One region of the Lysinibacillus sp. fkY74-1 genome, then DNA from elsewhere that is predicted to be linked to it. Evidence: riboswitches for the same ligand, from Rfam matches in the RefSeq annotation. Region 1 holds a riboswitch; each other region holds the start of a gene.
What was found. Region 1 has a riboswitch for cobalamin ahead of ACE1MS_RS20065 (FecCD family ABC transporter permease). Riboswitches for the same ligand answer to the same signal wherever they lie in the genome.
Positions count from the first base shown of each region.

Region 2: it holds a riboswitch for cobalamin, as region 1 does, so the genes downstream of both, ACE1MS_RS10465 (ABC transporter substrate-binding protein) here and ACE1MS_RS20065 (FecCD family ABC transporter permease) in region 1, are expected to answer to the same signal.
Region 3: it holds a riboswitch for cobalamin, as region 1 does, so the genes downstream of both, mmgD (citrate synthase) here and ACE1MS_RS20065 (FecCD family ABC transporter permease) in region 1, are expected to answer to the same signal.
Region 4: it holds a riboswitch for cobalamin, as region 1 does, so the genes downstream of both, ACE1MS_RS06320 (glutaredoxin family protein) here and ACE1MS_RS20065 (FecCD family ABC transporter permease) in region 1, are expected to answer to the same signal.

Region 1 covers NZ_CP170173.1:4,053,398-4,059,303, reverse strand. Annotated here, with positions in the region: gene ACE1MS_RS20085 (ATP-binding protein) at 1-1,148, shown strand, start outside; gene ACE1MS_RS20080 (response regulator transcription factor) at 1,120-1,821, shown strand; gene ACE1MS_RS20075 (YdhK family protein) at 1,863-2,447, opposite strand; gene ACE1MS_RS20070 (biotin transporter BioY) at 2,564-3,160, opposite strand; cobalamin riboswitch at 3,315-3,504, shown strand; gene ACE1MS_RS20065 (FecCD family ABC transporter permease) at 3,700-4,746, shown strand; gene ACE1MS_RS20060 (ABC transporter ATP-binding protein) at 4,752-5,543, shown strand; gene ACE1MS_RS20055 (DMT family transporter) at 5,633-5,906, opposite strand, start outside.
Region 2 covers NZ_CP170173.1:2,154,348-2,160,253, reverse strand. Annotated here, with positions in the region: gene ACE1MS_RS10475 (S9 family peptidase) at 1-1,766, opposite strand, end outside; gene ACE1MS_RS10470 (precorrin-3B methylase) at 1,838-2,515, opposite strand; gene ACE1MS_RS10465 (ABC transporter substrate-binding protein) at 2,568-3,563, opposite strand; cobalamin riboswitch at 3,728-3,915, opposite strand; gene ACE1MS_RS10460 (GTP-binding protein) at 4,091-5,906, shown strand, end outside.
Region 3 covers NZ_CP170173.1:2,401,248-2,407,153, reverse strand. Annotated here, with positions in the region: gene nikA (nickel ABC transporter substrate-binding protein) at 1-289, shown strand, start outside; gene nikB (nickel ABC transporter permease) at 361-1,314, shown strand; gene ACE1MS_RS11645 (ABC transporter permease subunit) at 1,316-2,119, shown strand; gene ACE1MS_RS11640 (ABC transporter ATP-binding protein) at 2,130-2,903, shown strand; gene ACE1MS_RS11635 (ABC transporter ATP-binding protein) at 2,906-3,724, shown strand; gene ACE1MS_RS11630 (NUDIX hydrolase) at 3,772-4,257, opposite strand; cobalamin riboswitch at 4,489-4,683, shown strand; gene mmgD (citrate synthase) at 4,873-5,906, shown strand, end outside.
Region 4 covers NZ_CP170173.1:1,345,188-1,351,093, forward strand. Annotated here, with positions in the region: gene ACE1MS_RS06315 (NAD(P)/FAD-dependent oxidoreductase) at 263-1,168, shown strand; cobalamin riboswitch at 1,695-1,872, shown strand; gene ACE1MS_RS06320 (glutaredoxin family protein) at 1,990-2,214, shown strand; gene nrdI (class Ib ribonucleoside-diphosphate reductase assembly flavoprotein NrdI) at 2,211-2,570, shown strand; gene nrdE (class 1b ribonucleoside-diphosphate reductase subunit alpha) at 2,567-4,660, shown strand; gene nrdF (class 1b ribonucleoside-diphosphate reductase subunit beta) at 4,648-5,616, shown strand; gene dut (dUTP diphosphatase) at 5,628-5,906, shown strand, end outside.

The DNA.
Region 1 (5,906 bases):
TCATTTTAGCCTCCTCGCAACTACATCCTGAAATCAAAGAGCTGATAAAGAAAATAGATGAGACTATTCCATACGAGGGAAAGATTCTACAAGATAACTGGCGAGAGGTAAAAGCTATTGCTACTATTAGTCCAATGAAAAGAGAGCAGACAACGATTGGCTATGTCTTTATGTTTCAAAATACAGACTCAATCCATGCTTTAATGAAACGTTTAAATAAACATTTTCTTATTGTGGGCATCGTCTCTGGTTTAGTAACCATTGCTGTCATCATTGTGTTATCTAGAAAACTTGCGGAACCATTAATTCAGATGAAAGAGGCCACTTTGAAAATGAGTAAAGGGGATTTTACTGTCGCTCTTTCTACAAATGGCAAAGATGAACTTGGAGATTTATCGAATGCCATTCAGCTACTATCCAATGAGTTAAATCATTTAAGGCAGGAACGCGAAGAGTTTTTATCTAGTATTGCCCATGAGCTTCGTACACCGATAACCTTTATTAAAGGCTATACCGATATTCTTTATAAACGTGATTTATCAGCGCAGGATCGACAAAAATATTTAGCCATTATACGGGAAGAGACAAATAGACTTTCTCGTTTAATAAAGGATTTATTTGATCTAGCTAAAATGGATGAAAACTCCTTTATAATTGAAAAACAAAATCTAGATTTACAGGCTTTTTTTACTGGCATTAAGGGGAAATTAAGCCCTGCTTTTCAAGAAAAAGATATCCACTTTGAGGTATGCTGTGAAAACGGCTTAACGTTATGGGCAGATGAGGCAAGATTAGAGCAAATAATAATCAATCTATTAAATAACGCATTGACCTATTGCGGACAGGGAGATACTACCACGGTAAATGTTAAGAAGGTCAATGGTGTTTTAACGATTATTATTCGTGATACAGGAAGAGGGATTCCCAACAAAGATTTACCGTTTATTTTTGAGCGCTTTTACCGTGTAGAAAAATCTAGAAGTCGTGCTTTAGGTGGCTCTGGATTAGGTCTTGCAATTGTTAAGGAACTCGTACAGGCCCATGGGGGAGAAGTGACGGTTAAAAGTGAACTAAATAAAGGGACTGTTTTTGAATTATCGTTTAAAGGAGTAGGATCGGATGAAAACCATTTTATGCATAGACGATGAACCAAGAATGTTAGATTTATTGACTCTTTATTTAGAGCCCGTGTTTCATTGTAGAGCCATGTCGTCCATTCATGATGCGCTCATATATCTAGAGGAAGAGCATGTTGATTTAGTTCTTTTGGATATTATGATGCCAGAGATGGATGGATTTCAAGTGTGCCAAGAAATCAGGAAGTTTTGGCATGTACCTATCATCATGCTTACGGCAAAAGGAGAGCACTCGGATATTGTAAAAGGATTAAACATTGGGGCAGATGATTATATATTAAAACCTTTCGATGAGGAAGAGCTATTAGCACGTATACATGCTGTATTAAGGAGAACCAAAGTAGAAAACAAAGTCGTTGTCTTTGAGGGGTTACGCTTAGATAAAGAATCCTTTGAATTATATTTTCAACAAGAAGCCATCCCATTAACACCAAAAGAATTTTCCATGATGTCCTTATTTCTAGATTATCAAAATAAAGTATTTTCAAGGGAACATCTTATTAATACAGTTTGGGGATATCATGTATCCATTGAGGATCGCACTATCGATTCCCATGTCCGAAATTTACGTGAAAAATTAAGAAAAAGCGGTTTTCCTGCTGATGATTATTTGCAAACTGTTTGGGGAATCGGCTATAAATGGCATAAGTTTGCGGATCGAAAGCCTTTAGAACATAAAAACTAGAAAACAACCTCTGCCAAATCTATTGGGAGAGGTTGTTCGGATTATTGCGCTGTTAACTCATCTTCTGTTACCCATTTATGATTTTTCACTGTTTCACCATTCGTCGTAGAAATATAATCAACCATATAAACAGTGGTTGGTACAGCTTCTTCAATTCGGACAGTCGCGTTTTTCATTCCTGCCATATGAGTAGCAGTCGTTTTTACCTCTGTGTCAGAGGATAAAGGCGCTTCTCCTACATCAATTAATTCCTCATGGATAATCCATTTATGATTCTCTACACGTTCGCCACCAGATGTTGGATTATAAGAAATAATATAGGCTGTAGTTTTATAGGCACCAACAATTGTCGCTTCAGCACCTTTCATCCCTTCCATATGCCCATCTTTAATCAAAGCGGTACTTCCTACCGGAAATGTTGGATCTTCAGCCTTTGTTAATGTAGCTGGTACTTCTGCTGAGCTAGAATGGTTCATCGTGGAGTGATCCATTTCTGTTTGTTGCTCCGACTCTGGAGTATTATTTGAAGTTGATGAAGGCTCCGTTTTATCTTCAGAACAAGCTGATAAAGTTAGTAAAACAACTGCTAATAATAGTCCACCTGACCACCTTCGTTTGAATGTCATATGAGATTCTCCTTTCTATTTGCCCTTACTGTAACAAACAAATATGCAGAAAGGATGAACATTAACGATTACAAAAAACTTCTTTAGTCCATTAACTAAAGAAGTGGGTGTAAGCGTTATTGAATGGGTAAGATTTTCAATGTTTTTTGCAGTCGGTACGCTAAAAAACCAGCGAAAATAGCTAAAATAATATCTTTTGGAAGTGGGGGGATCATCCAGAGCCAAGCTAATCTATAGGAAAAATCCTCTGGCGCACTGGCCCATAGTTTGTATGCAATAAACAGCCAGTTGGTACCTATTAAATAATTGAGAGCAGTTGCCAAAAATGCCGCTAGAATATAGCTTTTTCTTGTACCACTTCGTTCTACCATTAATCCAGCCATATACGCTGCTAAAATAAAGGTAATAATGAATCCAAATGTGGGGCTTAATAGTTGACTAAAGCCTCCACCAAAGCGAGCAAAGACAGGGGCTCCTGCTAATCCAATGCACATATAAACTGTGCAGGCAAGCGCTCCCTTTCTACTACCCAAAATAAGTCCTGCTAAAATGGCAAAAAGGGTTTGGAGAGTAATCGGTACTCCTCCCACTGTCATAAAGGGTACAAAGGAAGTTATATTGGCGCCGATCATCATAAGGGTAGAAAATAATCCAATATATGCCATATCTACAGTTCTTAATTTTTGATGACTTTGATTTGTTGCTGTTGTCATGATTTCACCTCTTATTTCAGAGTACTTACCGATAGTGTAAAAAACTAAGTTTTTTGTGTCAACTTAATTTTCGTTCATTGTTAACTCAAGTATGCTGGAAATTCCTTGTAGACTAAGTATCTATAAAAATGTATGATAGAATCGTCATAATTTTATAACTTCACATACTATTGGTGTGACATTTGAAACAATGTCGCTTAAAAGGGAAATCGGTGGAAGTCCGATGCTGTCCCGCAACTGTAACGAGGAGTCCTATCATGTTTATTTGCCACTATTAAAATGGGAAGGCTAATTATAGGATGATGAATCGAAGCCAGGAGACCTGCCAATAAGTAATACCTGTAATGCCCACGAGGATGCAAGCAATTACGGACAATAGCTGGATTTTCTGACTTTGTTTATTCGAGGGTATTTTTGTGCATATTTTGCACGAAATGCCCTTTTTTTATTGAGTGCTAACTGAAGTAAGAGGATCTGGCCAAAATCATGCGAAAGTATATTTAATTGCTTCATTCATCATCTTAGTAGGAGTTTAATGAATGAATAAAAAATTTATGTTATTTTCTTTAGTGCTTCTTTTAGTATTAATCGTATCCATGACATTTGCTGTGATGGTAGGATCTGTTTCTGTGACGCCATTATATGTATGGAAAGTAATTCTTTCAAAATTACCCTTTATACAACACACAATAGAGCAGGATTGGAGTCGCTCACAGGAAATTATTATATGGCAAATAAGAGTACCCCGTGTCATCCTTGCGGCTATTGTTGGAGCGGGTTTAGCCATTGCAGGGGCAGCAATTCAGGCACTTGTAAGAAATTCCATTGCAGACCCGTACATATTAGGAATTTCTTCAGGAGCAGCAGTTGGAGCAACTTCAGTAATTATTTTAGGTGCTTTTTCATTTTTAGGTATTTACGCACTTTCTGTATCAGCTTTTATAGGGTCTTTGCTTGCGATTGGGTTAGTGTTTTTCTTATCGCGCGTAGGTGGCAGGGTCTCGATTTTTCGCTTGCTATTGGCAGGAATGGCAGTTTCCTTTATATTAACAGCCATTTCTAATTTTATATTAATGATGTCAAAGCAAGAGGGTGCATTAAAGGCCGTTATGTTTTGGATGTTAGGTAGCTTAGCTGGAGCTAAATGGAGTAATATTATTATTCCAGCTTCCATCTTTTTCATAGTGTTTGCCCTTTTATGGCTATTTTATCGAAATTTAAATTTGCTATTACTTGGGGAAGAGGCTGCTGTAACATTAGGAGTCAATCTTCAACAATTTCGCATACAGCTCATATTACTTGTCTCTCTTTTAACGGGGGTACTTGTAGCAGTCAGTGGTTCTATCGGATTTGTGGGATTAATTATTCCGCATATAGTACGGTTAATTGTCGGTTCTAACTATAAATATGTAATACCGGTCAGTGCTTTATTAGGAGGGATATTCTTAGTCTGGGCAGATGCTTTAGCTCGCATTATAATTGCCCCACAGGAGATGCCAATCGGTATTATTACAGCTTTCTGTGGAGGACCATTTTTCATTTGGTTACTCCGTCGTAACAATTATTCTTTCGGTGAAGGAGATTAAGTTCCATGACATTAGAAGCAAAACAAGTATCATTCTCCATTTACGATCAGCAAATACTTCACGAGGTAAGTGTAAAAATAAAGAAAAAGCAATTTGTCGGGTTAATCGGCCCTAATGGTAGTGGGAAGTCGACCTTGCTTAAAAATATGTATCGTCTCCTAAAGCCGGAAAGTGGGACAGTCTTGTTAAATGAACAAGATATTTTAAAGCAATCTAGTAAAGCCATTGCTAAAAATTTAGCCGTTGTGAGTCAAGAAACACCTGTATTATTTGACTTTACTGTTCACGATTTAGTCAGTATGGGAAGGACTCCACATAAAAAGCTTTTAGAGCTTGATCAGGAACAGGATTTTCAAATTGTTAAAAATGCTCTCAAGCAAACGGGTATATTGCATCTCGCGAAACGAAGCTTTAGCTCACTTTCCGGTGGGGAAAAGAAGCGTGTCATGGTGGCAAGAGCACTTGCTCAGCAAGCACACGTACTTATATTAGATGAACCAACAAATCATTTAGATATTCAACATCAACTTCAGTTGATGGACTTAATTCAAACCTTACATCTAACAGTAGTAGCCGCTTTGCATGACTTGAATATCGCCGCAATGTACTGTGATCAAATTTATGTTTTACAGCGTGGACGCATTGTTTGTCATGGTACACCAGAAGAAGTGCTTACACCATCATTACTGCAAGAAGTATTTGGAGTATTTGCAGATATTCAAACACATACACTGACGGGTAAACCGTATCTTACATATGTCCCTGAACAATTTGCAAGAAGGACCAACCCTATTTAGTAATCACAATTGTCTTGCCTCAATCATTTAACATCATCTAAATAAAAAGGGCGCCACTTCATTAAGAGGGCGCCCTTTGTAATCAAATATCAAGATACTGCTTTTAAACCTGCAACTCCAATGATAATTGCAACGATACTGATGATTCGTGCAAGGTTTTTAGATTCCCCAAAGAACATAATATTGACAAGCACGGCACCTACAGTTCCAATACCAACCCAAACAACATAGGCGATACTTAATTGTAAATAATTGAAGGAAGCATATAAAAGTGCAAAAGATAAACCAAAGCCTCCGATGTATAATAATAAATTTCGGACGGTTTTATGTTGACTATAAAAGCGTAAACCAATGACACCGACT
Region 2 (5,906 bases), 1.9 Mb from region 1:
ACATACTTCAATGGAGAATGATGCCATAGCTTCTCCATATTATCGAGCCCTGCTTGTATTTGCCAGTCTGTAAAGTAATAGCCGATATCACTCACACCTGCAAAGCTAATCCAGTTTGAAATTGAGCGTTGTGTAACTGCTGCCTTAAAGCGGTTCGTATGCCCAACAATCCAGTTGGTCATAAAGCCACCATAGCTCCCACCTGTTACACCTAGTCGATCCTGATCAATGAAATCATAGTGCTCTAAAGCATAGTCCACTGCAGCCATTAGGTCTTGATAGTCATTGCCACCATAATCACCACGTACTGCATCCACAAACGTTTGTCCGTAGCCATGACTTCCGCGCGGATTTGTATACAGCACCGTAAAGCCTTGAGCAGCTAGGATTTGGAATTCATTGAAATAAGTGTTGCCGTACATCGCATGTGGACCACCATGGATTTCAAGAATAAGAGGATATTTCTTCCCTTTTTCATAGCCCACTGGCTTCATGATCCAGCCATTGACCTTCCAGCCCTCAGCTCCTTCAAACTCAATACTCTCAGGAACAGCTATCTCTCTCGTCTTTAAAACTTCTTCATTGACGGTTGTCAACCGTTCTTTTTCACCCGTCTTTAAGTTGACGTAATATAAATCGCCCGGATTTGTTGTCGTACTTATTGCGACAACTGCTTGGTCATTTTGAGCATCTAATGAAAATCCATAAACATATTGATCATCGTGAATAGCTGGATAAATCTCTCCATCCACATTACCAAAATAAATTGCCGCATTGCCGTGATCTGTTACTTGGAAGTAGAAACTATGATTATCATTCATCCATTGCACAGGTGGAGCTGCTACCCCTTGCAGGAAATCACCGATGACATAGTCACCGACAGGGGCATCAAATTCACTTGTGGCACAGTTTAGCAGATTTTGTTCCATATCATAAATCCATAGCTTCGCTTGTGTGGCATTTTCAAACTCACGTTTTCCCCCAACGAAGGAAAGGAAGCGGCTATTAGGAGACCATGATGTTTGGTAATAAGAGCCAATTCCCTCGGTTACCTTGCGACTCTTTTTTGTTTCTATATCTAATAAGTAAATATCCGCATTAAATGAAAAATCTAAATCCTCTGCTTGATCTGCTAAGTACGTAAGATAGTTGCCATCGGGCGACCATGTACTCAGATGGCAATGCTTGTTCCCTTCTGTCATTTGCTCTAAGTCACCAGATTTTAAATCGACAATAGCGATGTGGGTATGCTGGTCCATATCCGTAAATCCACCAGCATCTGATTTATGTTTCATCTTATCGATTTCTAGCGGCTTTAGTTCTTTTTCTTCTTTCTTGTCATCTTCAGCTTTATCTAGAATAGTTTCATCTTTACCGAGCATAACGGAAAAGGCAATTTTCTCTCCACATGGAGACCAGACAGGCGTTGACGCACCGTTTTTACAATACGTTACTTGTTTTGCCTCCCCACCTGTTTTCGAAAGCACAAAAATTTGCGGCTTGCCTGACCTTGTAGAAGAAAAAGCAATTTGACTGCCATCTGGCGACCACACAGGAGAGCTTGTCCGATAGTCACCATATGTCCATTGCTGAGGACGTTTGTCTTTTAAATTTATATAAAACAAATTAGATATATAGTCCTTTTTCTTCTCATCAATACGTGTCTCTACATAAACTACCTCAGTCCCATCAGGTGAGAGCTGTGGATCTGCCACTGATTTCAAGCGATAAAGATCCTCTGGTTGAATCCCTTGTTTAGATGTCATGTTCTTGCTCCTTTGTATTGTCATTTTCTATGCTCTACTACAATATTTCGACACCCTAAGTATTATTCCTGCTACTCGATCGATTTTTTTACTAGTTCCCAATAAGCATTCGATTTTGTTCTGCGATAAAACTTATAAAAAGGTTCATTGGAACGAGCTTGGTCCTGATAAAGACGAATGATTTGTAGCAAAAAATCTTCAATATGGTCGATCCTTACTCTCTTTGCAAAGAGAGTACCCGCCTGTGCTTTCGTCCCCATAGGAATGGCTCCTAGATAAACATCAAAGCTCTCATGCTGATAGACCAAACCGATGTCATCATATGTGGGATTATAACAGGCGGATGCACAGCCATTCACATTGACTCGCATTCTTGCAGGCACGGTTATACCATCCAACGCCTGATAGAGCTGTTCTGTTTGAGGAACTGCTTCCATTTTTTCACCGTCACAAAAATCACATGCTTTCATAACAATATGAGGCCCTGACGATGCAACAAACAGTCCAGCCTCCTGTAAGGCACGGGTAGCTTCAGTTAATTCACTAGAGGGAATCGATAATAATATGCTATAGGAAGCCGAGTATTTAATGGCTCCCTTCTCTCCTACAATTTCTGCTATTTTTTGAAATTGGGCTGGTGTGTAATGCTTATTGATAATGCCAGGGCTTACTGCTAATCGCGAAAATCCACCTTGCTGATTAAGGGTCTCAAATGTTTTATCTGGTATGTTTTGACGAAATGCGTTCAATAGTTATCGCTCCTTAAGAAAAAGGAGCTAGCACTTTGCTAGCTCGAAATTTTTAAAAGTTTTCTGGGTAGAAGCCCTTAGCTAAAATTTGAATGGCCTCTGCTGCACGGACCCCTTCAGATGCCGCTGAAAGTGGAAGGATGACAAAGCGATCATTTTTGACTGCTTCCATTTCCTTCAAGGCTGGATCATTTTTTAAGAAATTTATCTTTTGTTCAGCCGTTGTTTCACCATAATTAATTATGACAACCACCTCTGGATTGCGATCTACTGCATCTTCCTTCGACACGGTTGTCCACCCTGACTCCACATCTCCAAAGATATTTTGACCGCCAGCGATTGTCACCAGCTCATTCATAAAGTTTTGGCCAGCTGTGAATACATCTTTTTCACCACTGTCAAAGACTAGAACACGTAAATTTTCTCTATCTTTTGGTAATTTAGCTTGAACTTCTTCGACATCTTTTGTCATTTGTTCAATGAATGCTTCGCCGCGATCTTCCACGCGGAATATTTCTGCAATATGACGAATATCAGTGAAAATATCCTCTAATGTTGGCTTTGTCATATTAGAAGCTGTATGTAAATACGTATGAATTCCTAATTCCTCAAGCTCCTCTGGTGTTCCTACACCTTTTTCACCAAAGCCACTTTTCCAGCCTGCATACAAGAAATCTGCCCCGGCATCAATGACTTGCTCCTTCGTTGGGTATTGATCTGAAAGAACAGGAACTTTATCGTAGGCTGCTTGAAGCGGCTCGTAGATTTCGTCATCTAAATAAGCAGTCCCTACCATGGAATCCTCTAGCCCTAATGCAAGCATAATTTCTGTTACATGCTGATTTAAGCTAATTGCCTTTGTAGGTGCTTCCTTATAGGTTTGGGTAGTTCCATTATTTTTAATGATTACCTCAGTCGTTGTCGCCTCAGACGGTTCAACTTTTTCAGTTTGCGTTGCTGATTCAGGCTTGTCCTTTGTACCACACGCTCCTAAAACTGCGATGAGCGCGATGAGCATGACCAGCCATATACTTCTCCATTTTTTCATGTCCTTTTCTCCTTTGTTGTCATAAATATAGAAAGAAATCAGAGACTTCTTTGCTACCAGGATCATTGGAAGGGCATAAAAAAACCCTCTTGTCGCCAAGAGAGTAGCATAGTGAAAAAACGGTATAGTTACCTTTATCACTATCCCCATCCTCGTGGTTCTTAGTTAGCATACACATACTGGCAGGTATCCTGGCTTAGGTTCATCATCTATACACCTTCCCATAGTTAAACTACAGTGGCATCCTGTATAGACTCCCCATTTACAGTTGCGGGACAGCATCGGAATTACACCGATTTCCCTTTTAAGCAAAATGACAAATGCCATTTGCACCAATATGTTTTATTCATTCTATTGATAGACTAGCAGTTCATGAGTTAATTCGCAATCAGAGTAAATTGCAAAATCTGCAATCATCATTATATTAGCACTATTTCGACAAAAAGACGAATCATTTTACAAGAATTATTTGTGCTAGTATTCTGATACAATGAGAACATAGCCACCTATAGAAACGAGGATTTAGTATGTACAAGACGATTGGGGTTCTTGCTCATGTTGATGCAGGAAAAACAACCTTTTCTGAGCAAATGCTTTATCATACCAATAGTATTCAAGCGCGGGGGCGTGTCGATCATCAGGATGCCTATTTAGATAATCATGAGCTTGAGCGTAAACGTGGCATTACAATATTTGCCGAGCAAGGTCGCATGACTATCGGCGACGATACATATACGCTGATCGATACACCAGGGCATGTCGATTTCTCCCCTGAGATGGAGCGTGCCATTCGTGTCATGGATTATGCCATCATTATTATTAGTGCTGTAGAGGGTATACAGGGTCATACAGAAACTGTATGGCAGCTTTTACGGAACTATCATGTCCCTACATTCTTTTTTATTAATAAAATAGATCGTGACGGAGCAGATGTGAGAGCTGTTATGACTCAGCTGCATAAGGATTTCTCAGAACATGTAATCCTCATAGATGAACCACTGCAGGAAAACTATGTTTCAAGCACGATTATGGAATGGCTGGCAGAGCGTGATGAAGAACTGCTAGATAACTTTTTGAATGAAACATTGGAACATCGCCAATGCATGACTAGACTACAAACGATGATTAAAAATGAGGATGCCTTTCCTTGTTTTATAGGTTCTGCGTTGAAGGATGAAGGCATTGAGGAATTTATTGCTCAACTTCCATTCCTAACGGGTACTCACTTCGAGCCAGAAGCACCTTTTCAAGGAGAGGTCTTTAAAATACGCCATGATGGACATCAACGTTTAACGTTCATCAAGGCCCTTACAGGCAAGTTACATGTTCGGGATGAATTTACATTTGGAGATATCACAGAAAAAGTAACAGAAATTCGCCTATATAACGGCAGTCGATTTGAAACTGTTCAGCAAGTTGAGGCTGGTGAAATCTTCGCTGTTAAAGGGCTCAGTCAGGCAAATATTGGGGATCGAATTGGCAGTAAATTGCTATCACTGCCCTATGAGCTTGTCCCTACATTACAGGCAAAAGTTCAATATGAGGGTGAGCAACATATAAAAGAAGTATTAAGGATTTTCCGTTTACTAGAGGCCGAGGAGCCGTCATTGCGTGTCGTGTGGCAGGAAAAATTTCAGGAAATCCATGTGCACATAATGGGTGTCATTCAGTTAGAAGTCCTGATTGACGTGTTATTGAAACGTTTTGCATTACACATTTCTTTTGGAGAGCCGCAAATATTATATATGGAGACAATTGGGACAACCGTTACAGGCTACGGTCATTTTGAGCCACTCAAGCATTATGCAGAGGTTCATTTATTAATGGAGCCTAATGAACGCGGAGCAGGAATTACCTTTAGTAATGCCTGTCATGCCGATGATTTATCAGTGGGCAACCAGCGTCTCGTTGAGAAGCACTTGTTTGAGCGTGATCATCACGGCTTACTCACAGGCTACGCCGTCACAGATATTCATTTTACGCTATTAACGGGGCGTGGTCACAATGAGCATACCTCTGGTGGTGATTTCCGAGAAGCTACTTTCCGAGCACTACGTCAAGGACTAGAACAAGCACAGAACATCCTGCTTGAGCCATATTATCGCTTTAAAATGAAAGCTTCCAATGATTTTATTGGCCGTATGATGACTGACATTCAACAGGCTGCCGGCACATTCGACGACCCAGACCTCACCGAAACTGACGTTGTTTTGACAGGACGTGCACCTGTAGCAACCTTTATGAGCTATAGCACAATCTTTGCTGCCTATACCAATGGGAAAGGCTCACTTACCCTCCAATTTGATGGCTATGATGTGTGTCATAATGCAGAAGAAGTAATAG
Region 3 (5,906 bases), 1.7 Mb from region 1:
TGCAAATGAATCAGCTACACCAAATGCTAGTGGTGTTTATGAAGCAAAATTAGGCTTACCAAATACTCAAGAAATCGATACTAACATACATCAATTATTAGTCGGGACCGATGAAGAAGAACGCGTGCAGCTATACACGGATATTTTAACAATGTTCCACAAACAAGCATTGTTCTATCCAATATCATATGAAACGAATCAAGTTATTTATCAACCATATATGAAGGATTTTGCACCACGTGCTTCTGAGTATGACATTCCATATGCACAAATGGATAAAGAAAACTAAGTATGAAAGAGAGAGTGTGTCGAACCAGGACAACTCTCTTTTTATCATCGGATGAAATAGGAAGTGACGACATGTACGAATCGACTTGGATGTTTTGTGTAAAAAGAATTCTCACACTTCCATTTGTATTAGTAGGCGTATCTATTCTGACCTTTGTGTTTATTCGTTTCGTACCAGTAGAACCAGCAGAGGTCATTCTTCGACTTGCAAGAATAGCCCCAACACCAGAGGCTATACAAGCTTTACGAGAAGAATTAGGGACAGATAAGCCTTTTATCATGCAATATCTGCTATGGGTAAAAGGCGTTTTACAGCTAGACTTTGGGACATCTTTTGTTAGTAAATTACCCGTTGGTGATGAGCTATTTGCTAAGCTACCCGCTACCATCGAATTAGCTTTAGTAGCATTTATCCTTATTTTAACCTTTAGTATTCCGTTAGGGGTTGTGAGCGCATTATATAAGCATTCCTTTATCGATAAAATCATTCGATTATTTACAGTCCTAAGTGTTTCCATTCCAACATTTTGGTTAGGGTTTATCCTACTTTATCTATTCAGTTTAAAACTTGGGATTTTTCCGACGAATGGAAAAGGTTCAGGAGCACATTTAGTTTTACCAGCTTTCACATTAGCTTTACCTACAATCGGATTGTTCTCACAGTTTATCCGCTCTGCCATTATTGAAGAATACGAGCAGCCCTATGTAAAATATGCACAGCTTAGAGGCTTAAAAAAATCGGTCATTCTCATCCGACACGTGGGGAGGAATGCTGCCATACCGATATCAACTTTGTTAGGGATGACACTCGGAAATTTGCTAGGTGGGGCTGTCATTGTAGAGCAAGTATTTAGTTGGCCTGGACTCGGTAGATATTTAATAGAATCCATAACGAATCGTGATTACCCCGTTGTACAATGCTATGTGTTGGTGATCGCTGTCATCTATGTGCTCGCCAATCTAGGCACAGATGTATTGCATCGTTTATTGGATCCTCATCTGATGATGAAGAATAGGAGAGAGTAAAGTGAACTTAGAACGTATACATATGAGAAGATTTATGAGTCTCACTATACTAATCATCATTGGTTTACTAGGACTGTTTGCCCCAATCATGATGCCTCATGACCCTTTAGCAGTCGATATTTCTAAGAAATTTTTAGCACCTTCATGGGACTATCCATTAGGAACAGACCATTTAGGAAGATGTGTCTTCTCACGATTGCTTTTAGGGATTCGGTATTCTTTAGGTGCGGCGCTCGTCATACAAATAGTTGCTATTGTAGTAGCGATCCTGTTGGGCGCATGGGTCTCTTTAAAAAGAGGTATAATAGATGCGCTATTTATTCGGATATGCGATATTTTATTAGCTTTTCCAACACTTGTACTAGCATTTGGGCTTTTAGGTGTATTAGGGCCAAGCTTAAAAAATGTGTTAATCGCACTTATTTTGACACAGCTTATTTATTATTCAAGACTAATTCGAAGTTTATTTATCGGCATGAATGAAAAGGATTTTATTCTAGCGGCAAGAATAAGCGGTACTACAGGTGTGAAATTAATTATTCGTCACTATCTCCCTCATGTTTGGCCTCCTATTGTAACGATTGTTGCATTAGATATGGGAAAGGTTATTTTAGAGATTGCAGGCTTTTCCTTTATAGGGCTTGGCGTGCAGGCTCCCACTCCTGAGTGGGGAATGATGGTAAATGAAGGGAAGCAATATATCCGCCAACATCCCGAATTAATGCTATATCCTGGGCTTACTATCGTTCTAGTTGTCCTAGTATGTAATGTTTTGGCAAGTAGTTTAAAGACGCCTGACCAGTAAAGGGGAAGTTATGAAAAAAGTTTTAGAAGTGAAAGACTTATCGGTCAAAATTGGAGAACAAAATATTTTAAACGCCATTCATCTGACAGCCTATCAAGGCCGCGTTTTGGGGATTATTGGCGAAAGCGGTAGTGGGAAAACCATGCTTTGCCAAGCTATCATGCAAGCCTTACCGTCTAGAGCGCAGATTATCAAAGGGCACATATTCTACCATCAACAAGATTTATTGAAGATAAATGCTGCTCAAATGAGAGCTTATCGTGGAAGACATCTATCTATTATTATGCAAAATCCTTCAACTGCCTTTGACCGTGTGCAAACCATTGAAAGTCATTTTCGTGAATCATTAAAGGCTCATTTTGTTATAACTAAAAATGAAATTAGACAAATTGCTATGGAAAGCATGTCAAAAGTTAATTTACCTAATCCCGAGAAACTTTTACACTATTATCCATTCCAATTAAGTGGGGGAATGCTACAGCGTGTAATGATTGCTTTGTCACTGGCAATTCAAGCCTCGGTATACATAGCTGATGAGCCAACGACAGCTCTTGATACAGTCAACCAAAAACAGGTATTGACATTATTTGATCGGATTCGCCTGGAAACACAGGCAGCCATACTTCTTGTGACGCATGATTTAGGCGTTATTGCTGAACTAGCTGATGATGTAGCCGTGATGTATAAGGGGGAACTAATTGAACAAGCAAATGTCTATGATTTTTTTGATGCACCACAGCATCCTTATACAAAGAAACTATTACAATCCCGAATGATGTTTTAGAGGTGAAAAAATTGAAGCTACTAGAAGTGAGAAATATTGAGAAGAACTATGCACATAGACCGTTCATATTCAAGCGAAGACAGGATGCTCCTGAATTACAGAAAGTATCATTTTCACTTCAGGAGGGGGAATGCTTAGGCATTGTTGGACAAAGTGGCTCAGGAAAAAGTACATTGGGCCGAATTATATTAGGAATGGAAAGGCCAACAGCCGGTGAGGTTCTATTTCAAGGGGTTAATCTTTATGATGCCACTAGCCAACAGAAAAAAATGATACGGAGAGATTTACAAGCAGTCTTCCAAAATAGCTATCATTCATTAAATCCAAAGCACACTATTTTTCAAATTTTAGAGGAACCGTACCTAAATTTCGAGCATTATAGCTCAGCTGAGAGACACTATAAGGTAAAGGAATTACTTAATCATGTAGAGTTAGAAAAATCTATTGCCGAAAAGTATCCTTCCCAGCTTAGTGGGGGACAACAACAGCGTGTGAACATTGCAAGAGCGCTTGCCTTACATCCAAAATTAATTGTTTTAGATGAAGCCATTAGTAGTTTAGATATGATTTTGCGAAAACAAATCATTCAATTACTACAGACACTACAAAAGGATTTGCAACTTGCATACATTTTCATTTCTCATGACTTACAGGCTACACGTTTTATTTCAGATCGCATCCTCGTCATGCAAAATGGTCAGCTAGTAGAGGAAATCATGAAAGGTGAACCATTTAAGCATTCCGCATCACTTGAGCTATACAACGCGATTTTGCCCAGTCACCCTCGCGAAAGAATTCACAAGAATACTAGTTTGGAATGATCTGAAATGTCTTTGCGAAGAAAGTCCTTATTAAAATTCTTACATTGTTATTTGGAAAGCTTCGTAAAGGAGCTTTCGAACCCCCATATTTTGCCCTCTAGGTTGTTTAAGAGAGCGACCGTCCTCTGTTCCATATTATTCGGAAGTTCTTCCTTACTGAAATAAGTGAGGCTTAAGCTCTCACCATCCTTCATTTCCAATACACCCCTTACATGTTTAGCTCTATAAAGGTGAATGACTGTATAGATTTCATCGCCATTCGGATAACAGTAGTAATAATCAGGTCCTGAAAAAACACCGATAAACTCAAACTCTTTAGCCACGAGACCAGTTTCCTCATAAAGTTCACGAGCAGCAACCTGCTCTAATGTTTCGTTTATTTCCATTGAACCGCCAGGTAATCCCCAATCCAACGTATCTGAACGATGTTGAAAGAGTATTTTCTTATCATCATTAACAACAAGAACTGTCGAACCAACGCTTATAATTGGTCTATTACCGATAAGCTTTCTTAATTCAGTTATATAGCCCATCCCGTCACTCCTCGTTTCATCGTAATGCAAAACAAATCGCTTTTTTAAAGCAGACTTCATAAATATAGCTCCATTGGGATTGATTAACAATCTTTTTTTGAGCGAAATAATGCTTAAATATGCAGAATAGTTCGTCAAAAATGAAAAATAGCTTTTTATAATCAGTCTTTTCTGAATTTTACCTATATTGATTGTTTGGAAACCTCTATGTTAAGGTAAAAAGACAAATTGAATATGCTAAATTTTGGTGGTTCAAATGGGTTTGATTCCATTTGATTAAAAGGGAAGTTGGTGTGAGTCCAACACTGTCCCGCAACTGTATGTAGGAGTTCCATAACGAGACCACTGTTTTGTTCTTCAAAACGGGAAGGTGTTATAGGAATGTTGATGATAAGTCAGGAGACCTGCCACTAAATAAGCATCAATTGACCTACGAGGATAGGGAGGTGTTAGCTACTGTATGATGATTGTGAATGGATGTAAGTTCACTGTTTTTTGTTCTGTCATACTTTTGTAGATTAACAACTTCTAAAGGATAGAAGTTGTTTTTTTGTTGTTCTTTCGAGTTTGAATGGTAACGCTTACAAGAATGATTAAACAAAGGGGTTGTAATCTATGGAGTTAACGTATTCACCAGGTCTTGATGGAGTTATTGCTGCGGAAACAAAACTGTCTTTCTTAGACGTAGTAGGCAGTCAAATTGTTATACGTGGCTATGATTTGATTGAACTATCTCAGAGATACGCCTATTTAGATATTGTCCATTTATTATTGCACGGAAACCTACCAACTACTGAGCAACAAGCTGACGTACAGGATAAATTGAAAGAAAACTATCACGTTCCACAAGAGCTTTTTCAAATTTTCAACTTATTACCAAATGGGACACATGCGATGGACGGCCTTCGAACTGGAATTTCAGCGTTAGCAGGGTATGATCAGCACATCCATGATCATTCGACTGAAATGAATGTAACACGAGCATATCGACTTTTAGGTGGAATGCCCAACATCGTTGCGAATAGCTACCGTGTATTAAATGGTCAAGATGTTGTAGAACCGGATAGTCAGCTTTCTTATAGTGCTAATTTTTATTACATGATTACTGGAAGAAAACCAACACCATTAGAAGAGGGAATTTTTGACCAATCACTTGTTTTATATAGTGAACATGAAATGCCGAATTCGACCTTTACTGCTCGTGTTATTGCCTCCACACAATCCGATCTGTATGGTGCTCTAACTGGTGCTGTCGCATCATTGAAAGGAAATTTGCATGGTGGGGCGAACGAGGCAGTCATGTATATGCTGCTTGAAGCTAAGACTGTGGAGGGCTTTGAAGCGATGCTGAAAAACAAGCTCAAAAATAAAGATAAAATAATGGGCTTTGGCCATCGTGTCTATATGAAAAAAATGGACCCAAGAGCGCAGATCATGAAAGAAGCTTTGTATAAACTATGCTTGGAGCAAGGGGATGACTGCTTATATCACATGTGCGAAGCCGGTGAAAAAGTGATGGTGGAGGAAAAAGGCTTGTATCCAAATTTAGATTATTATGCTGCGCCTGTGTACTACATGCTGGGCTTACCAATTGAATTATATACGCCTATTTTCTTTGGCTCTCGAACGATCGGTTTATGTGCACATGT
Region 4 (5,906 bases), 1.9 Mb from region 1:
GGTCCTATGTATTTTAAATATGAAAACGAAAAAATTGACGAAAAAAAACTAAATAGATATTATAGATATGTTAAGTCTTTAATAGGGCGGTAAGACCCGACAAACTAAACGTTATTTTATGCTACGTAATCTTTAATGAGGTAGTTAAACATTAAGGGTTTAATGACTCATAATTGAAAAGGTATATAACTTTTGCGGTGTCTTTTGCCTTAATTACAGATATTAAAGGTCTATAATATATTTTGATGTGGAGGAAAAAAGGATGAATAAATACGATTGTGTAATTATAGGTGGTGGCCCTGCTGGTTTAAGTGCTGCCTTAACATTGGGAAGGGCGCGCAGAAAGATTGCTATATTTGATAATGGAACTAATCGAAATCGTGTAACTCAAGAGTCGCATGGTTTTTTAACAAGAGATGGGATAAAGCCACAAGAATTTAAGAATATAGCTAGTAAAGAAATAAAATCTTACCCATCTATATCTATGTTAGATCAAACAATTATCGAGATAACTAAAAATGATAAAAGCGGTTTATTTCTTGTCAAAACTTCGGAAAATAAATCATATATGTCTGCAAAAGTATTGTTAGCTACTGGAATACAAGAGGAGTTTCCCCTCCCGCAAATCAGACAATATTATGGTAAAAGCTTGTTTAGCTGTCCTTATTGCGATGGTTGGGAGCTGAGAGACAAGCCATTGGCTATCATAGCAGAAAAAGAGGAGCATATTAAACATATGACCAAATTGGTTTTTAATTGGTCACAGGATTTAATCGTTTTTACGAATGGTCATCAACTTTCCGATAACGTTCAAAGTGAATTTGAACGTAAAAAAATTAAACTGTATACAGAATGTGTAAAAAACTTGCATGGGGAAGATAGTAACTTAATTAGTATTGAATTAGAAACAGGTGAACATATTTTAAGAAGTGGTGGATTTGTCGTACCTAATTTTTATCGTCCAAATAAATTTGCTAAACAGCTAAATTGCCAAGTTGATGAAAATGGGATAATTATTACTGATGGTGCTGGACGAACAACAGCGGCTGGAATATATGTTGCAGGTGAAACGGAAAAGGGGGGTGCCTCTTCTTTAATGATCGCTGCTGCGGAAGGTTTTAAGACAGCCTCTAGTATAAATTTGGATATGACAATAGATAGGTTTTAAGTAAAAGGTTAGCTGATGAGTATAGAAAATTCATCAGCTATTTTTGTAAATAAAGGATAAAGTTAATATACCTAGTTGAGCGGACAGAGAAAGAACTTGGATATGTTATACTATGAATACAGAATAACTGGATAAAGGTACCTGATTATTATGAATAGTTGCAAAGGGACAAGTACAACGAAAAATCTGCAAAGATAGGATATATTGAGTATGATGAATGATTTACATCTTTCTCAAAGTGGGTTGACGATTATGTAGTTTTAGTCATAATTGCATCTTTACTATTATGGAAAGATGCCTTTTTTATGAATAAAATTTCAATTGGGCCTCCGTTATTAGGTAAATAAATGATCAGCATGTATCTTCCTATTTTTTTTTTAGTTATATTTTTATATGATTATGTTTTAGCTCTTTCGTTTAAGGTTATGTGAGAAAATATGAATAGTCTCAAATTGATGAACTTTTATTTCGCGATTTACTTTTTATATAAAGGATGGTACACTTAAAACTATTGAAAAACAATATATTGTGTTCGTTTTGTATAGGTACTACTATATGTAGTTTAATAGGGAAGTTCGGTACTATTCCGACGCTGTCCCCGCAACTGTAAAGCTGACGATGATTGTAACCACTGTGCATTCGCATGGGAAGGAAATCAGAGATTGAAGCAAAGCCAGGAGACCTGCCTTTATAAAACAAATTTATCATTTCTTCGGGGATTAAGAGATGGGAACGTCAGTATTTTTAGTATGTTAACGTTTCCATGTAAGCTATCTCTTTAGAAGAGGTAGCTTTTTTATTTTATGAAAAGAGGGATTACTATGAAACTTTATACGAAAACAATCTGTCCAAAATGCCTTTGGGTAAAATCCGAATTACAACGAGCAGGACTTGAAGCAGAAATTGTTAATATTGATCACGATGAACAAGCTAAACAAACAATTATTGATGCAGGTTTTTTAAGTGTGCCTGTTTTAGAGGTGGATGAAACATTTATAGGGGATGTTCAGGAAATTGTTTCTCGTATTGAGATGATTACACTATGATCGTTTACGCTAGTCGTACAGGAAATGTCCGCAATGTAGTATCTAAACTAAGGGCAGAATCTATTGAACTCTCAGAGGAATTAAGCTTGAATAAGCCTTATCTTTTAATTACATACACAGATGGTTTAGGCGACATTCCGGCAAAAGTGCAACGTTTCTTAGATAAAAACAGAGATTTTTGTAAAGGAGTAGTTGCTAGTGGCAACAGTAACTTTGGACATCATGTATTTGGCGCAGCAGGAGAGAAAATTGCTACTACCTATCATGTACCATTAGTGAGGAAATTAGATTTGCGCGGCAATCAAACAGATTATGAAGCTATACAAACGTTTTATGAAACGAGGGTAATGGGATGAAAACTTATTTAAAGCTTAATAATGACGTACTGAATCGTTATAGTACAACGGGGCTACTAGAGTTAGAAAAGGATCGTGAGGCTACGCGCCGCTACTTTTTAGAATATGTCAACGTACGTTTACGTTACTTTATAGATATAGAGGAAAAAATCCGCTATTTAGTTGATGAAGGCTACTACGAAAAAGCTTTTATCGACATGTACGAGATGGATTTTATTAAAAAGTTGTACAAAAAAGCGTATGATTATAATTTCCGTTTCCCATCATTTATGAGTGCTAGCAAATTTTATGACAGCTACGCTATGAAAAGTCGTGATGGAGAAGAAATCTTAGAAAAATATGAGGACCGGATTGTCATTATTGCCTTGTACTTGGCACAGGGGAACACGGTACTAGCAGAACGTTCTGTGGAAGCGATGATGGAAGCCTATCAACCTGCAACGCCTACTGCATTAAATAGTGGGAAGAAAGCTCGTGGCGAATTAGTAAGTTGCTTTAAATTATCCATGGATGACTCCATGAATAGCATCGCTGAAAATATTGGTTATTGTTTAGAGCTATCACGTCTAGGTGGAGGGGTCGGGGTCAACTTAACGGATTTACGTCCTTTAGGTGATCCAATTAAAGAAATACTAAATCGTGCAAGTGGTGTGATTCCAGTGGCGAAACTATTAGAAAATTCTTTTAGTTATTCTAATCAGCTTGGTCAGCGTAATGGCTCAGGAGTTGTTTACCTAAATATTTTCCATGCAGATATAGAGAATTTTATTTCATCAAAAAAACCAAATGCTGATGATAAAATTCGCCTCGCAACACTATCAACAGGTATTATTATACCAAGTATTTTCTTCGAACTGATGAAGCGTGATAAAGATATAGTGTTATTTAGTCCATATGATATTTTTAAAGTATATGGTAAACGAATGTCGGAAATTTCAATTTCTGACATGTACTATGAACTACTAGATAATCCTAAAATCCGTAAAATTAAACGTTTGAATGCGCGTAGACTCTATACAGAGGTAAAAAAAGCTCAATTCGAATCCGGTTATCCCTTTGAAATTTTTGATGATAATGTTAATGACGTACATCCACTAAAAAATATCGGTCGCGTAAAAATGTCAAACTTATGTACTGAAATCTTGCAAGTTCAAGAAACTAGTGTTATCACAGATCAAGATCAACCTAACGAATATGGGTTAGATGTGTCGTGTAATTTAGGGTCAATTGATATCCACGCAGCGAGTAAAGTAAATGATTTTGAAGCATTAATCGATACAGCTATGCACTTATTAACAAATGTATCCCAAATGACGCACATCAAAAATGTTCCGTCGGTCGCAAAAGCCAATCAATTAATGCACTCAGTAGGTCTAGGGTGTATGAATCTCCATGGACATCTTGTTACGGAGGGAATTATGTATGGCTCGAAAGATTCTATTCATTTCATGGACCGCTTTATGGAAGCAATGAACTATTATTCTCTAAAATCATCGATGGAAATGGCTAAAGAAAAAGCAGAAACGTTCTATCGATTTGAAGATAGCGACTATGCTTCAGGTATCTATTTTGATCAATATGTAAATAAGACTGAAGAAGAGCTTTCACCTGCTGTATTAAAAGCACTCGGAAACATTCCAATCATTACTAGTAAAATGTGGGAATTATTAAAGCAAGATGTTATGCAATATGGCTTATTCCATTCATATCGTTTAGCTATAGCACCAACTGGTAGTATATCGTACATTCGTAGCTGTACGGCCTCCATCTCTCCATGTACAGAACGTGTAGAGGTTCGTGATTATGCAGATAGTCGAACAATTTATCCAATGCCACATTTAACAAATGAAAACAGTCATCTATATGTAGAGGCATATGATGTTGATCCTTATGATTTAATTGATTTATACGCAGCTTCCCAAAAACATGTTGACCAAGGTATTTCAATGACTCTTTATGTCACTGATAATTGGACAACAGAACAACTAGCTAAAGTATACATTTATGCATGGGTTAAAGGGATTAAGTCCGTTTACTATGTTCGTCAACGATTACAAAGCTTAGAGGAGTGTGTAGCATGTCAAATATAGTGTATGAGGCAGTCAACTGGAACAAAGCAACAAGTGAACTGGCCCAAATTTTTTGGGACCAGCAATGGAAGCAAATTTGGTTTCCCGAAGAAATTGCAGTGAGTAAAGATATTCAACAGTGGAAAAGTTTTGAGCATCAGGACACGTATAAAAAAGTGTTTGCAGGATTAACCTTGCTGGATACCGTTCAGACAAATATTGGGATGAATCGTGTTGCTGCTTATACAGATGATTTACAGGAAAAGGCTGTATTAACCGTTTTTGATGCATTTGAGGCAATACATGCTAAATCATATTCTTATATATTTACAACGCTTTGCACAAACGAGGAAATAGACGAGCTCTTTGAATGGGTAAAGAAAAATGAATATTTACAATATAAGGCAAATAAAATAGCGGATATTTATAATAGTATTGAAGAAGGGGACGCTGAGAGCTTATGGAAAGCGATGTTTTCATCCGTTATGCTTGAATCCTTCCTTTTCTATTCTGGCTTTTTCTACCCATTATACTTAGGTGGGCAAGGTTTTTTAAGAAACAGTGCTGAAATTATTTCCCTCATTTTGCGCGACGAATCCATTCATGGTGTTGCAGTAGGATTTTTTGCTCAAAATCTTTATAAGCAATTTTCAAAAGAAAAGCAAGAAGCTTTACAATTATGGGGCTATGAATTACTGCTGGATTTATATCAGAATGAAATGAAATATACAGAGGACATTTATGCGGAGACAGGATTATCGCCTGAGGTAAAAGCCTATGTGCGTTATAATGCAAATAAAGCCTTAATGAATGTTGGTTTTGAAGCTATGTTTCCTGAAGAAGAAGTGAATCCAATCGTTATGAATGGAATTCGTAATGAGGGCTCCACATATGATTTCTTTTCACAAAAGGGGGCTACCTATGCTAAGGCAAAAGTAGCGCCAATTACAGATGACACATTTAATTTTAATCGTTAGGATGAAGAACAATGAATGTAGAAGTAAAAATCAAAAGAATGCATGAAGATGCAATGCTACCCATGCAAGCTAACCCTGGCGATGCTGGGATGGACCTCTATTCCATTGAAACTGTAGAGATACCTGCTGGTGGGACTAAATTAATTAAAACAGGAATTCAAATTGAATTACCAAAAGGAACGGAAGCACAAATTCGACCAAGAAGTGGACTAGCCTTAAAACATAGTATTACAGTGCTCAATAGCCCAGGAACAATCGATGAAGGCTATAGAGGGGAAATCGGTGTAATT